Regions from separate parts of the Allobosea sp. 05T422_2 genome, predicted to be linked through region 3. Evidence: riboswitches for the same ligand, from Rfam matches in the RefSeq annotation. Region 3 holds a riboswitch; each other region holds the start of a gene.
The links. A riboswitch is a leader RNA that binds a small molecule or an ion and turns the genes downstream of it on or off. The one in region 3 is predicted to bind cobalamin.

Region 1 (4,640 bases), on a different contig from region 3:
GCCGAGTTCGGCGGCGAGATTGGTCAGGCCGGCGCGGGTCAGGATCTCGTCCACCAGCGAGCCGCGCCCGACCGTGAACCCGTTCGGCCGCAGGACCAGCGCCCTGGGATGGCCCGTGCTTTGGTTGGCGGCGAGCGTGTCGAGGCGCCGGTCGATCGCTGCGATCAGGGCCGCGCCGCGTTCTGGCTCGCCGAGCAGGGCCGCCATCTCGGCGATCTGGGCACGCATTTCAGCGAGATTGCGCGGCACCCCGAATTCGCGGACGGGAACACCGGCCTTCTTCAGCAGCGCGACCGTGCTGCGCGTCGTGTAGGCGCCAGCGATGATCAGATCGGGCTTGTAGCTCAGCACCTCCTCCACCAGACCGTGATTGGCCGGGATGGTCTTGGCAATCTCGGCCATGTTGGCGTTGCGCGGGTCCTGCGAGAGCCAGGTGACCGAGGCGATGCGCTCGCGCTGGGCGAGCCGCAGCACCAGTTCGTCCGTGCACATGTTGAGCGAGACGATGCGGGATGGCTTGGCCGGCGTTTCGGCGGCCGTCAGGCCGCCGAAACCGAGCAAGAGGCYAAGCGCCAGAACGGCGCCGCGAGTCATCGCGCGGGCCGCCCAAGGCTTCACAGCGTTACCTTCAGGCCGCCATAGGCGCTCAGACCCGGCACCAGGAAGCCGACGGGGTTCTCGTAGCGCTTGTCCAGCAGGTTATCGATGCGGCCGAAGACACTGAGCCTGTCCGTCGCCTTGTACTCGGCGGCGAGATTGACGATGGCCGCACCCGGCGCCCGCATGCGCGAGATCGAGAAGTCACGGTTTCCGTCGACGCGCTCACCCACATAGATCAGCGTCGCCGAAAGGGTGAGCTTGTCAACCGGGGTCCAGCTCGCCGTCACGCTGGCCTTGTGACGGGGACGGCGCAGCAGTTCCTGCCGGGCGATGTCGTCCTTGGCGATGGTGAAGGTGTAGTCGGCCCGCACCTTGAACTGCGGCGAGATTTCGAGCGCGGTAAAGGCCTCCACCCCCTTGGTCGTGGCCTTGCCGATATTGGCATAGGAGTTCCGCGCCACGTTGGTGACGATCAGGTTCTCGATGTCGTTGTGGAAATAGGTGGCGCCGAACCGGACCTTGTCATCGAGGAGAGGCTGCTCGAAGCCAAGATCCCAGCCGCGGCTTTCTTCCGGCTTCAGGTTGGGATTGCCGAAGAAGTTGAAGGCCGGGCGAGAATCGCTGAAACGCTCGCTCAGGGTCGGGGCCTTGAACCCCGTGCCATAGCTCCCCTTCAGCTTGGTTTCGATTTCCGGCACGATATAGGCTGGCGCGAAGCGGTAGGTCGTGTGGCCGCCAAAGGTCTCGTCATCGTCGTAGCGGATGTTCGAGACCATGAAGAGCCGGTCGCCGAAATTCGACTGGAGTTCGGCAAAGGCGCCCGTATTGCCGTTGGATGCCGTGAGCGCGCGGGTTTCCAGCCGTTCGCGCTCGTATTGCAGACCCATCACCAGGGTCTGCCCCTTCATCAACTCAAGGTCGCCGCGCCAGTCGACCTTGGTGCGCTCGCCGAGATTCTCCGTCGGCAGGCCGAGGATACCAATCGCATTCGGCGTGCGGCCGGTGCGGTCCTGATTGCTGTAGGACAGGCCGAAGCGATTGACGAAGCGCCCACCAAGCGGATCCCAGACGACCTCTCCGCGGGTGAAGGCCTGCTTGTAGTCCTGGCTGCTGCGGAAGCTGCTGGGCGTGCTCGGAAAGCCGGAATCGCCGGTGAAGAGCAGGTAGCCGTCAGTGTAGCGGCCGACCCAGTTCAGCGACAGCGTATCGGACAGCGCGACGCCGAACCGGGCCGAATAGGTCCAATTGTCGTAGGAATTCGGGTTGACGCGGCGCCCCGACGGCACGAGCCCGGGAGGCGTCACCGGGGTCGAATCCGATTTGAAATGGGCGATGCTGAGGGCGTAGTTGAAGCGGTCATCGCCGCCGCTGAGGCCGACCGACTGGTTGAAGGTGCCGTATGAGCCGGCCTCGGCTCGGGCCGTGAGCTTCGGCGGACCCTCGCCACGCTTGGTGGTGATCGAGATGACGCCGCCCAGCGCGTTGGCGCCGTAGAGGCCGCTTTGCGGTCCGCGCAGCACTTCGATGCGCTCGATGTCGTCGGTCAGCATCGAGCCGAAATCGAAGGAGCGGTTCGGGGTCGACGGGTCGTTGGCCTCGATGCCGTCGATCAATACCTTGACGTGGTTGGAGTTGGTGCCGCGGATGAWGACCGAGGTCAGCCCGCCCGGCCCGCCGGTCTGCACGATATTGAGGCCGGGAACGGCGGCGAGCGCCTGCGGCAGGGTCCGGCGCTGCTCGCGCTCGATATCGCCCGCGGTGATGACGGTCACGGAATTGGCGATCTCGCGCGCTGGCGTGGGTCGCGTCGTCGCGCTGACGACGATTTCGTCGAGGGCAATCGATTCGGTGGCTGACTGGGCGGAGGCCTGGCTGGGGGGGAGGGAGCCGGCGGAGACAAGGAGCGGCAGGGTGATGAGCAGCCGGCTGCGCCGGGCAACCTTGGGAGGACGGATCACGATGGAACCTCGGGCGTTGACGTCTGTGGCACGTCACCGCGAACGCGAGGCCCCGTCCGCTGCCCTTAGCCAGCGTGCAGTTCAACAAGCGATCGAAACACCCCGTCCGAACGTGTTCGCGTGTGACCACGGCTGACGGCAGGTCTCCTGGCTCGCGGGTCGGTGCCTTGTCGCCGCCTTCCCAGGTCCGAGGGCCCCAGTGGCGTGTGGCGAAAGGCTCGCCGCTTACAGTTGCGGGGGCAGCCACGGCATTGAATGGCGAACCATCCGCACCGCATTCCCTTTTGATCCCCTAAGGGAACCGTCGCTGGCGAGGTAAGGCCGGAACGGCCGCTGCGTCAATGATCGTTGGTGCGGGTGTCCCCAGGCGAACGCAGGTCGTCATCCCTCAAAATGCGCCAGCTCGGTCCCTCGAGATCGCTGAACTGGCCGGTGCGCATGCACCAGAAGAAGGCCGCCAACCCCAGCAGTCCGAGACCGAGCGCCAGGGGGAACAGGATCACCAGGATATTCATGACGCCACTCCCGTATTCTGCCGCGACAGGCCGCGTCCCGCGCGCAGCGCGTTGAGCGTGACCACCAGTGACGATCCCGACATCGCGACGGCTGCGACGAGCGGCGTCGCGAAGCCCGCGACGGCAATCGGCACCGCGACGGCATTGTACAGCACCGCAAACCAGAGGTTTTCCAGCATGAGGTTGCGCGCCCTGCGGGCGATGCGCAGGCTGTCGGCGACCGGCATCAAGCTGTCGCCGATGAAGACAATGTCGGCCGAGGCCTGCGCCAGGTCGGTCGCGCTGATCGGCGAGATCGAAACATGGGCCTTGGCAAGGGCCGGAGCGTCGTTGAGCCCGTCGCCGATCATCAGCACCTTGCGCCCCTTGGCGCTGAGCCGGTCGAGCGCCTTGAGCTTCTCGTCGGGACGCAGGCCGGCTTCGGCCTCCGTGATACCGAGGGCCGAGGCGACCGGCGCGACAGCTTCGCTTCGGTCGCCGGAGAGAATGCGGATCTCGAGGCCGAGACCGCGTAGCGCGGCGATACAGTCGCGCGTCTCCGGCCGGATCTTCTGATCGACCGCGAAGATGGCGCATTCAGTGCCATGGCGCCAGGCGATCAGGGAGGCTGAGGGATGGCGCGCGGCGACGATGGCGGCTTCCGCCCCGGCCTCGCAATAAGCGACGCTGCCGAGACGGGTCTCGATCCCATCCACAATCGCGCTCAGGCCTGCGCCGTGATTTTCGCTGACATCGCTCGCAGGAGCAGGATGGCCGGCGGCACGGGCGATGGCGCGGGCGAGAGGGTGGCGGCTCGCGGCTGCCAGCCTGCCCGCCGCCTGCAAGGTTGCGGTATCGATCTCAGCGCCATTGACCAGATCGGGGTCCGGCAGGGTGAGGGTGCCGGTCTTGTCGAAGACAGCGACATCGGCTTCGGCCAGGCGCTCCAGCGCATCGCCCTGTTTCAGCATGACCTTGCGCTTGAACAGGGCAGACGCAGCAACGACCTGCACGGCCGGAATCGCCAGCCCCAGCGCGCAGGGGCAGGTGATGATCAGGACGGTGATGGCGATGATCAGTGCTTCGGGCCAGGGCAGGCCGAAGGCCATCCAGCCCAGCAGGGTCGCGAGCGCCGTGGCGTGGACGAGAGGGGCGTAGACCCTTGCCGCCCGATCGGAAAGCTTGACATAGCGGGAGCGGCTTTCGACCGCGCGCGCCATCAGGGCATCGATCTCGTCGAGCAGGGTGCCGCTGGCTGCGGCTTCGACCTTGACGGTCAGGGCCCCGGAGAGGTTCACGGTGCCGGCATAGACCTGCGCGCCGGCCATGACGGCATGCGGCAGGGTTTCACCGGTGACGAGGCTCTGGTCGATTTCGGAGGAGCCGGTCTCGATGATGCCATCGACACTGACGCGCTCGCCCGGCTGGATCAGGACGCGGTCGCCGGGCACGATGGCCGCGATCGGCGTCACCATCGCCTCGCCATTCGGCATCAGCCGGGTCGCGGTTTCGGCCTTCAACGCGGCAAGATTGCCAGCGAGGTCGCGCGTGCGGCGGCGCATCAGCTGGTCGAGATAGCGCCCGATCA
Region 2 (4,640 bases), on a different contig from region 3:
CCGTAACGCCAGTAGTCCAGCCCGCCGAGACAGCGGATCAGCACGAAGCGCGAATGCGCCACCGTCTTCTCGACGAGAAAATCGACGGAGAGCGGGTGTTTCAGCCGGCGCAGCGAGGCGAGCCTGACGGCGAGCTCGCTTGCGCCGGCCGCGGCCGTCAGCGCCGAAAGGTCGCTGTCGGCGAAGGAGAGCACCAGCACATCCCCTGGCGGCAGGGCGAGATCGACGGCGTCTTCGCCGTCGTCAAGCCTGATCTCGCTTGAGGGGAGGAGGTGCATGGCTCAGCCCGCGAGGGCGGCCTCCACGGACTTGCGATCAAAGCCCTTCAGGCCAATCACCACGAGGCGACCATCCTTGGCTTCGCCGGCCGCCCAGGCGCGGTCGTAATGATGGCTGACCCGACGCCCGACACCCTGGACGACGAGCCGCATCGGCTTACCGGGAATCGCCGAAAAACCCTTCAGGCGCAGCACGCCCTCGGCCTCCGCGGCCCTGGCAACGCGGGCCGCCAGCTCCTCGGGCGATGTCGCCGCGGCGAGAGCGAAATCGAGGCTTTCGAAATCGTCGTGGTCGTGGTCCTCGGCGCTCTCATGGTGAGAGGGGCGTCCAGCGAGATCGGCCTCGGCAGCCGCGTTGAGGCCAATAATCAGGGCGGGCTCGACCTTGCCATGGGCCGTCTCGACGATCTTGATCGCCTTCGGCAGATGCGCGGCGATCTCGGCCTTGACGCGTTCGCGGCCGGCCGCATCGACGAGGTCGCTCTTGTTGAGCAGGATCAGGTCGGCGCAGAGGATCTGGTCCTCGAACACTTCTTCGAGCGGGTTGTCGTGCCCGACCGCGGCATCCTGCGCCGCCTGCGCAGCGAGAGCGGCGGGATCATCCGCGAACTGGCCATCCGCCACGGCCGGACCATCGACCACGGCGATGACACCATCGACCGTGACACGTGACCGAATGGCCGGCCAATTGAACGCGTTGACCAGCGGCTTCGGCAGGGCAAGCCCCGAGGTCTCGATCAGGATGTGTTCCGGCGGGTTCGGCCGGTCGAGCAGCTTTTCCAGCGCTGGCACGAAGTCGTCGGCGACGGTGCAGCAGATGCAGCCATTCGGCAGCTCGACGATGTCCTCCGCGGTGCAGCCGGAAATGCCGCAGCCGTCGATGAAGGAACCGTCGAAGCCGAGATCGCCGAACTCATTGACCAGCACGGCGATGCGCTTGCCCCCTGCATTCTCCAGCAGGTGCCGCACCAGTGTGGTCTTTCCGGCCCCGAGGAAGCCGGTGATGATCGTGCAGGGGATCTTGCCCAGCGAGCGGGCTTGGGGAGCGTTCATGATCTCATCCTTGTTGGCGCGCCGGGAGAGGCGGTACGCGCGCGACCACGCCCTTGCGGAACGAAGCGGGTCTTTCTTTCCAGGGAACGATACCGTTTGCGCTGGCTGCAAAGCTTGCAGCTGCGTCAACGATTTCGGCGATATGGGTGTCTGCGTCGAGATCGCCGATCAGATAGGTCCATTTGCCGTCGGCCGCCAAGGCGACGGTGCAGGGGCGATTGCAGACCGCGAGGCAGTCYACGGGTTCGACCGGAAGCGTCCCGCCGTCGCGCGCGATGCGTTCGCGCAGCGCCTCGGCAAAACCCAGTCCGGGCTGGTCGTAACCCTCCGGCAGGTCCGCCCGCGCGCGCCGGCAGGCGACGCAGACGAAAATGGTGACATCGCCTTCGGGCATAGGCCGGTTCCTTTGCTTCCGGCGCGATCCCGGGGGATCGCGCTCAGCGTCAGGCCTTGGCCGGGGCTGCGGCACGGCGCGTCGCCCAGGGCCAGAGCACGCCGACGGCAAAGCCGGTAGCGAGCCAGAGGGCAGCCTGGAGCGCGAGCGAGAGCGCGGCGAAATGCGCTGCGATTTCGGCCGGGACCTTGCTCTCCGGGGCGGCGGGATGTGGTGCGCCGATCAGATGCGGGACGAGCATGGCAAGCACGGCAAGTGCCCGCAGCCAGCTCGCCTCCGTCCGCAGGAAGACCCAGAGGCCGCCGGCGGTGACGAGCGCGGTGGCGATCCACCAGGTCTGGCGGTGGAGCAGTTCGGCTGACGCGCTGCCGGGCAATTCCGGTGCGAGCCCGGTCGCCGGCACGAGGCCGAAGGCCAGGAAGCCGCAAGCCGCCCAGATCAGTGCGGTCCGTTCAGTGATGGCATCGCCCGCTGCGATCATGCCGCCGAGCAGCAGGGCGGCAAAGCCGATCGCGGTCGCAATGGTGACGATGGTGGTGAAGGCCGTGCGCTGCAAGCCGTCCTGTGGCTTCCACTCGGCGTGGTCGGCTGCGTCGGCGCCGCCATGGGCAAGGACGATCCTGGCATCGCCGGTGAAGCTGGCGTGCTGAAGCTCGGCTGCGCGCAACGCCGTCTCAAAGGTTTCCGCCTTGAGGATCAGCGGCGTGGTGGTGACATGCTGGAGTGCTGCGACCAGGAGCCCAGCAAGAAGCCCGGCCAGAAGACTGACCGTGAGAACACGATTGACCATGTTGCCTTTCCCTCAGTGGCAGGGAAAGGCGAGGGTGTGGCGCGTGTCGTGGGCTGCGTTGTGAACGCTGGTCGAATGGGCGAAGCCGACGGTGAAGATCAGGGCTGCGCCGAGTGCCAGGGCAGCTGCGACAGCCTTGACGCGCTCGGATGCGCTGGCCTGGGTGGTGATCGAAGCCGTATTCGTCGTCATCTCGGTCTCCTTGGCCACCCCGCCGGCAGCCCGCTGGATTGCATCACTCATCGACGGCAGGTCTCCTGGCTCGCGGGTCCGGATCTCTCGCCGCCTTCCCGGGACAATCCCAGTGGCCGATGGCGCGAAACTCGCCGCTTACAGTTGCGGGGGCAGCCGCGGTATCGCACCGCGTTCCCTTTTCACCTCCTTGCAGAGGCACCGTCGGGGATGATCATTAGCCATCTGCACGGTGCTGTGCAATGCAGCGATCGTGATTGCGAGCGCAGTGAAGCGATGTGATCTCTGATGGCCTGTCCCGGCTTGTTTCGCTTCGCTCGCCAGGTCCGTTCCTTAGGCTGATCTTCCCTGGGTTGAGATTTTGGCAGTGGCAGCGATCCTTTCCCCTCTTACCCTCGTTCTGGGCGGCGCCCGCTCCGGCAAGAGCCGCCATGCCGAGGCCCTGATCGAGATGGTGCCGGCGCCCTGGATCTATCTCGCCACGGCGCAGGCCTATGACGATGAGATGCGCGCCCGGATTGCCGAGCACCGCGCCCGCCGGTCGCAGGATTGGATGACCATCGATGCGCCGCTGGCCCTGGCGCAGGCGATCCGCGCGGTTCCCGCGGGGCAACCTGCCCTGGTGGACTGCCTGACGCTCTGGCTGACCAACGTGATACTGGCAGAGCAGGATGTGGCGGCTGCAAGCCGGGAACTGGTCGAGGCCTGCGTTTCGGCACGTGGCCCGGTGGTCCTGGTTTCCAACGAGGTCGGGCTCGGTATCGTGCCCGAGAATGCGCTCGCCCGACGGTTCCGCGACGAGGCGGGGCGGTTGCACCAGATGCTTGCGGCGCGGGCCGACCGGGTGATCTTCATGGTCGCCGGTCTGCCGATGCAGGTGAAATGAGCAGGAGGTTCCGATGACGATCGATGCTGACGAGGCCGCCCGCCACAAGGCCAAGATGGAAAAGCGCAAGGCGGTGCAGGATGCCGAGGTCGCCGCCAAGACGATCGAAAAGGGACTCCTGATCGTCAATACGGGGCCAGGCAAGGGCAAGTCGACCGCCGCCTTCGGATTGATCCTGCGGGCTCTCGGCCATGACTGGCGCGTCGGGGTGGTGCAGTTCATCAAGGGCGCCTGGGCGACAGGTGAACGCAAGGCGCTCGACGCCTTCGGCGATCGCATCGTCTGGCACACGATGGGCGAAGGCTTCACCTGGGAAACGCAGGACAAGGCCCGCGACATCGCTGCCGCCGGGCGCGCCTTCGCCAAGGCCAAGGCGTTGATGGACGATCCGGAGATACGCCTGCTCGTGCTCGACGAACTCAATATCGCGCTGCGCTACGACTATCTGCCGCTGGCGGAGGTGGTCGAGACATTGGCGAGCCGGCGCCCTGATCTGCACATCGTCGTCACCGGCCGCAATGCCAAGCCCGAGTTGATCGCCGTCGCAGACCTCGTCACCGAGATGACGGTGGTCAAGCATCACTTCGCGGCGGGCGTGAAGGCACAGGCCGGGATCGAGTTCTGAGGCCAGGGCATCGACCCGAAACGTGGATCGCAGCTTTCGGGAAAGTCGAAGCAAACACAGAAGGTGAGATCGTCGTTCCCGATGCGATGCCCGGTCCGATGAACTAGAGGGCGAGCGCGGTGACGGCCCCCGCAACGGCGAGCCCCCACAGCAGCAGACACGCCCTCCGATAGAGAGCGAGCGCCCGCCGGATATCCGCCGCTTCCGCTTCGGCCCGGCCGTCCCCCATCCACCCGTCGTCGACCCTGACATCGCCATAGACGCGCGGGCCCGCCAGCCGGAGGCCGAGCGCACCTGCCATCGCGGCTTCCGGCCAACCGGCATTGGGCGAACGATGATGGCGGGCATCGCGTCGGACAGCTCGCCACGCATTGGCGGGGTCTGACGTTTTGTCGAGTGCGGCGGCTGCGGTCAGCAGCAGC
Region 3 (4,640 bases):
GACTCGCTCGACATCCTCTCGGAGGCCCGCGACGGCGATGTCGAACTCGATCGTTCGACGACGCTGGACTGGGACAGCCTGCGCGAGCGGGTGAAGACCACCGGCATGCGCAACTCGAACTGCATGGCGATCGCCCCTACCGCAACGATCTCCAACATCGTCGGTGTCTCGCAGTCGATCGAGCCGTCCTATAGCCAGCTCTACGTCAAGGCGAACATGTCGGGCGACTTCACGGTCGTGAATGCCGACCTCGTCCGCGATCTCAAGGCGCGCGATCTCTGGGACGAGGTCATGGTCTCGGACCTGAAATACTACGACGGAAAGGTCAGTCAGATCGACCGCGTCCCCGACGATCTCAAGGCGCTCTACGCAACCTCCTTCGAGATCGAGACAAGCTGGCTGATCCGCGCCGCCGCACGCCGTCAGAAATGGATCGACCAGGGCCAGTCGCTCAATCTCTACATGGCGCAGCCTTCCGGCAGGAAGCTCGACGAGGCCTATCGCCTCGCCTGGCGGCTCGGCCTGAAGACGACCTATTACCTGCGCGCGCTCTCGGCGACCCATGTCGAGAAGTCGACGCTGAAGGGCACTGACGGCAAGCTCAACGCGGTGTCGGCAACGGTCCCCGTCGCGTCCAAGCCGATCCTCGTCGACATCCCGCTCGACAATGGCATGGCCGTGCCGAACGCCTGCTCGATCGACGATCCGACCTGCGAAGCCTGCCAGTGAGGCGGCGGCGGCATCCACGCTCGCCTTCGCGGCGCGCATGGATGCCCGGCCCTGCCCGATAGCGAACGATACGGACGGCCGGGTCAGACCCGGCCATGACATTCAGACCCGATTGGATATTCATCATGCTCGACTGGTCAGACAGCAAGCCTGCCACCGCCCTCGATCTCAATCCGGCCGCGCCCGGCGGAACCTCTGCKGATGCCACCGGCCTCGGCGAGATCGATCGCTCCGGCGGCCGCGTCAGCGTCGACGAGAAGCGGATGATCAACTGCCGCGCCGATGTGAACCAGCTCCTGCCGCTCAAGTACAAATGGGCCTGGGAGAAATACCTCGCCGGCTGCAACAATCACTGGATGCCGACAGAGGTCTCGATGCAGGCCGATATCGCTCTGTGGAAGTCGAAGGACGGGCTGACCGAGGACGAGCGCCGCACGATCAAGCGCAATCTCGGCTTCTTCGCGGCCTCGGAAAGCCTCGTCGCCAACAACATCGTGCTCGCGATCTACCGTCATCTCACCAATCCGGAATGCCGGCAGTACCTGCTGCGCCAGGCTTTCGAGGAGGCGGTGCACACCCACACCTTCCAGTACATCGTCGAGAGTCTCGGCCTCGACGAGGGCGAACTCTTCAACATGTATCGCGAGGTGCCTTCGATCACCGACAAAGCGGCCTGGGCCCTGAAGCACACCCAGCATCTCGACGATCCCGATTTCGAGACCGGCACGCCCGAGGCCGATCAGGCCTTCCTGCGCGACCTCGTCGCCTTCTACGTGATCTTCGAGGGCATGTGGTTCTATACCGGCTTCGCCCAGATCCTGTCGCTCGGCCGACGCAACAAGATGGTCGGCATCGCCGAGCAGTACCAGTACATCCTGCGCGACGAGAGCATTCACCTGAATTTTGGCATCGACGTGATCAACCAGATCAAGATCGAAAACCCGCATCTCTGGACCAAGGCCTTCCAGGACGAGCTGCGCGGCATGATCCGCGACGCTGCCGAACTCGAGGCCGCCTATGGCCGGGACACCATGCCGCGCGGCTTCCTCGGCCTGAATGCTGCGCTCTGCGAGCAGTACATGCATTTCATCGCCAACCGCCGTTGCGCGCAGCTCGGCCTCGCGCCGGTCTTCGCGGAAACGGAAAACCCGTTCCCCTGGATGAGCGAGGCGATGGACCTGAAGAAGGAGAAGAACTTCTTCGAGACCCGCGTCATCGAATACCAGAACGGCGGCGCTCTGAGCTGGGAGTGAGCTGAGAAGGATGGAGCCGTCTCGCTGCAGGGCTCCATCAGCAGGCGGTGTGGTCGGTGCCTGCGGCTTGACGCCGCCTTGGGCCCCTCTATGGTCGGCCGCGATCAAGGTTCCTCGGGTCCAGGCCCGAAGCTAAGAGGGAATTCGGTGAGGCGCCCTGCGCCGAATCCGAGGCTGCCCCCGCAACTGTAAGCGGCGAGCTCTTCTCCCAACGTCCACTGGCGCTCTCACGCCGGGAAGGCCGGGCGAAGCCAGCGCTGACCCGCGAGCCAGGAGACCTGCCCTGATCGCAGAAGCGTCTTTCGGGCGGGGTGTCCGGGGGGATTTGCGTCGGCGGCAGGTCGTAGACCCGCACCCCCGAACCGATCCGCTCAAGCTCCCGGCTCGTCATCTCGGGGAGCGATGAATTCCATGTCCATGATGCCGAACCACGCGGTCGCAGCCGCGGCAGAGCGCTTGACGCAGACTCGTCGAGCAGTCTATCAAAATTGTAATATTGTTGCATTACAGGATCGGCCGTGCGAGGCCCTCGAGCCTCGCGACGCATGCCGTCGCTCGACGCTATCGGAGACTTCAATGCGCAGCGCCGCACGCCTTTCTTGCCTTTCGTTCGTCGCAGCCATCGGCATGTCGATGTCCGGAGCGGCCTTGGCCGCGCCGACGCAGTATCCGCTGACGCTMGAGAATTGCCGGGAGACGATAACGTTCAACCAGGCGCCAAAGCGCGTCGTGGCGGTCGGACAGACGCAGACCGAGATCCTCTACGCGCTCGGGCTCGGCGACAAGGTCGTGGGCACAGCCGTGTGGTTCAGCCCTGTCGCGAAGCCCTATGAGGCGGTCAACGCCAAGGTGAAGCGGCTTGCCGACAACGATCCGAGTTTCGAGGCCGTCGTCGCCCAGGAACCCGACCTCGTGACTGCGATGTTCGAATGGCATATCGGCCCCAACGGCATCGTCGGCAAGCGCGACCAGTTTGCGAAGCTGAAGGTGCCGACCTATGTCTCGCCCACCGACTGCGTCGGAAAGGACAATTCCGGGCCGGGCGACGGCGTCCGCACGCAGATGTTCACGATGGATCTCGTCTACCGCAATATTCGCGAGTTCGGGCAGATCTTCGACGTCTCCGATCGCGCCGAGGCGCTGGTCGCCGAATTGAAGGCCCGCGAGGACAAGGCGGTCGCTTCTGTGGCCGGTATCAAGCCGCAGGATGTCCCCGTCGTGGTCTGGTTCTCCAGCAAGGACATCAAGGGCGACGCCTTCCTGGCCGGCAAGAATGGCGTGCCTGCCTATATCCTGTCGAAGCTCGGCGCCCGGAACGTCATCACCACCAACGAGGAATGGCCGCTGGTCGGTTGGGAGACCGTCGCTTCCGCCAACCCTGCCGTCATCGTCGTGGTCAAGATGGATCGCCGGCGTTTCCCAGCAGATGACATCAATCTCAAGCTCGACTTCCTCAAGACCGACGCGGTTGCGAGCAAGCTCGACGCCAGTCGGCAGCAGCGGATCGTGATCATGGATGTCGGCGCGACCAGGGCCGGGCTTGATACGATCGACGGCATCGAGGCGCTGGCCAACGGCATCAAGAGCTTCGGCCTCACCAAGTGAGCCATGGAGTGGTTCGGCCCAACTGGTTGGCGAGGGGCGCAGTAGCGATCCTCGCCTTCGTCCTGCTGATACTCGCGATCGCGCTCGCCGTGACGATCGGCGAAATGTCGATCCCGCTTGCCACGGTCTTCAGGGCCCTGGGCAACGGGTTGTTCGATCTCGACTACCCCGTGAGCGCGATCCAGCAGGGCGTCATCTTCGACTACCGGTTGAGCCGGGCTGTGGTGGCGGCCCTCTGCGGAGGAGCGCTCGCGCTTTCGGGGGCAATCCTGCAGGCGCTGCTGCGCAATCCGCTCGCAGAGCCCTATATCCTCGGTATCTCGGCCGGAGCCTCGACGGGTGCGGTCGCGGTGATGATCCTGGGCTTCGGCGGTGCTGCGCTCAGCATATCTGGCGGTGCCTTCCTCGGCGCCATTGCTGCGCTCGTCATCGTTGCCTTGCTCGCCGCAGGGGCCGGTGGCGCGACCGACCGCGTGATCCTCGCAGGCGTCGCCGGATCGCAGCTGTTCAATGCGGCGACCGCGACGATCGTCACCACGCTGGCCAGTGCCGAACAGGCCCGCGGCGTGATGTTCTGGCTTCTCGGTAATTTCGGGGGGGTGCGCTGGCCCGATGTCTGGCTCGCTACGCCAGTGGCCTTCGCGGGCTTCGCTGTCTGCATCTTTCATACGAAGGCGCTCGATGCGTTCGCCTTCGGCGCGGATGCCGCGGCCGCGTTGGGCGTGGCGGTGACCCGCGTGCGCATCGTGCTGTTCGTGACGACGGCCGTCATGACAGCGACCATGGTCAGTATCGTCGGCACGATCGGGTTCGTCGGTCTCGTCATACCCCACGCCGCGCGCTTCCTGACGGGCCCAGCCCATGCCCGGCTGCTCCCGGCATGCCTGATCATCGGTGCAATCTTCATGATTCTTGCCGACATCCTGTCGCGGACGCTGGTGCCGCAGCAGATTCTGCCGATCGGCGTCGTGACGGCGCTGTTCGGCGCCCCGGCCTTCGCCTTCATACTCTATCGCGCGAGGCGACCGGCATGACGCTGGCCGCGCGCGACGT

Region 1: another riboswitch for cobalamin. It lies ahead of AC1DJT_RS21580 (TonB-dependent receptor plug domain-containing protein); the one in region 3 lies ahead of AC1DJT_RS17665 (ABC transporter substrate-binding protein).
Region 2: another riboswitch for cobalamin. It lies ahead of AC1DJT_RS00805 (CbtB domain-containing protein); the one in region 3 lies ahead of AC1DJT_RS17665 (ABC transporter substrate-binding protein).

Annotation. Positions count from the first base shown of each region.
Region 1 covers NZ_JBFTLD010000135.1:11,572-16,211, reverse strand. Annotated here, with positions in the region: gene AC1DJT_RS21585 (ABC transporter substrate-binding protein) at 1-594, opposite strand, end outside; gene AC1DJT_RS21580 (TonB-dependent receptor plug domain-containing protein) at 615-2,558, opposite strand; cobalamin riboswitch at 2,679-2,879, opposite strand; gene ccoS (cbb3-type cytochrome oxidase assembly protein CcoS) at 2,897-3,073, opposite strand; gene AC1DJT_RS21570 (heavy metal translocating P-type ATPase) at 3,070-4,640, opposite strand, start outside.
Region 2 covers NZ_JBFTLD010000002.1:46,603-51,242, forward strand. Annotated here, with positions in the region: gene cobN (cobaltochelatase subunit CobN) at 1-278, opposite strand, end outside; gene cobW (cobalamin biosynthesis protein CobW) at 282-1,331, opposite strand; gene AC1DJT_RS00795 (DUF1636 family protein) at 1,336-1,725, opposite strand; gene AC1DJT_RS00800 (CbtA family protein) at 1,775-2,515, opposite strand; gene AC1DJT_RS00805 (CbtB domain-containing protein) at 2,528-2,758, opposite strand; cobalamin riboswitch at 2,746-2,928, opposite strand; gene cobU (bifunctional adenosylcobinamide kinase/adenosylcobinamide-phosphate guanylyltransferase) at 3,069-3,593, shown strand; gene cobO (cob(I)yrinic acid a,c-diamide adenosyltransferase) at 3,607-4,218, shown strand; gene cbiB (adenosylcobinamide-phosphate synthase CbiB) at 4,322-4,640, opposite strand, start outside.
Region 3 covers NZ_JBFTLD010000096.1:2,430-7,069, forward strand. Annotated here, with positions in the region: gene AC1DJT_RS17655 (ribonucleoside-diphosphate reductase subunit alpha) at 1-729, shown strand, start outside; gene AC1DJT_RS17660 (ribonucleotide-diphosphate reductase subunit beta) at 855-1,982, shown strand; cobalamin riboswitch at 2,073-2,282, shown strand; gene AC1DJT_RS17665 (ABC transporter substrate-binding protein) at 2,559-3,587, shown strand; gene AC1DJT_RS17670 (FecCD family ABC transporter permease) at 3,596-4,621, shown strand; gene AC1DJT_RS17675 (ABC transporter ATP-binding protein) at 4,618-4,640, shown strand, end outside.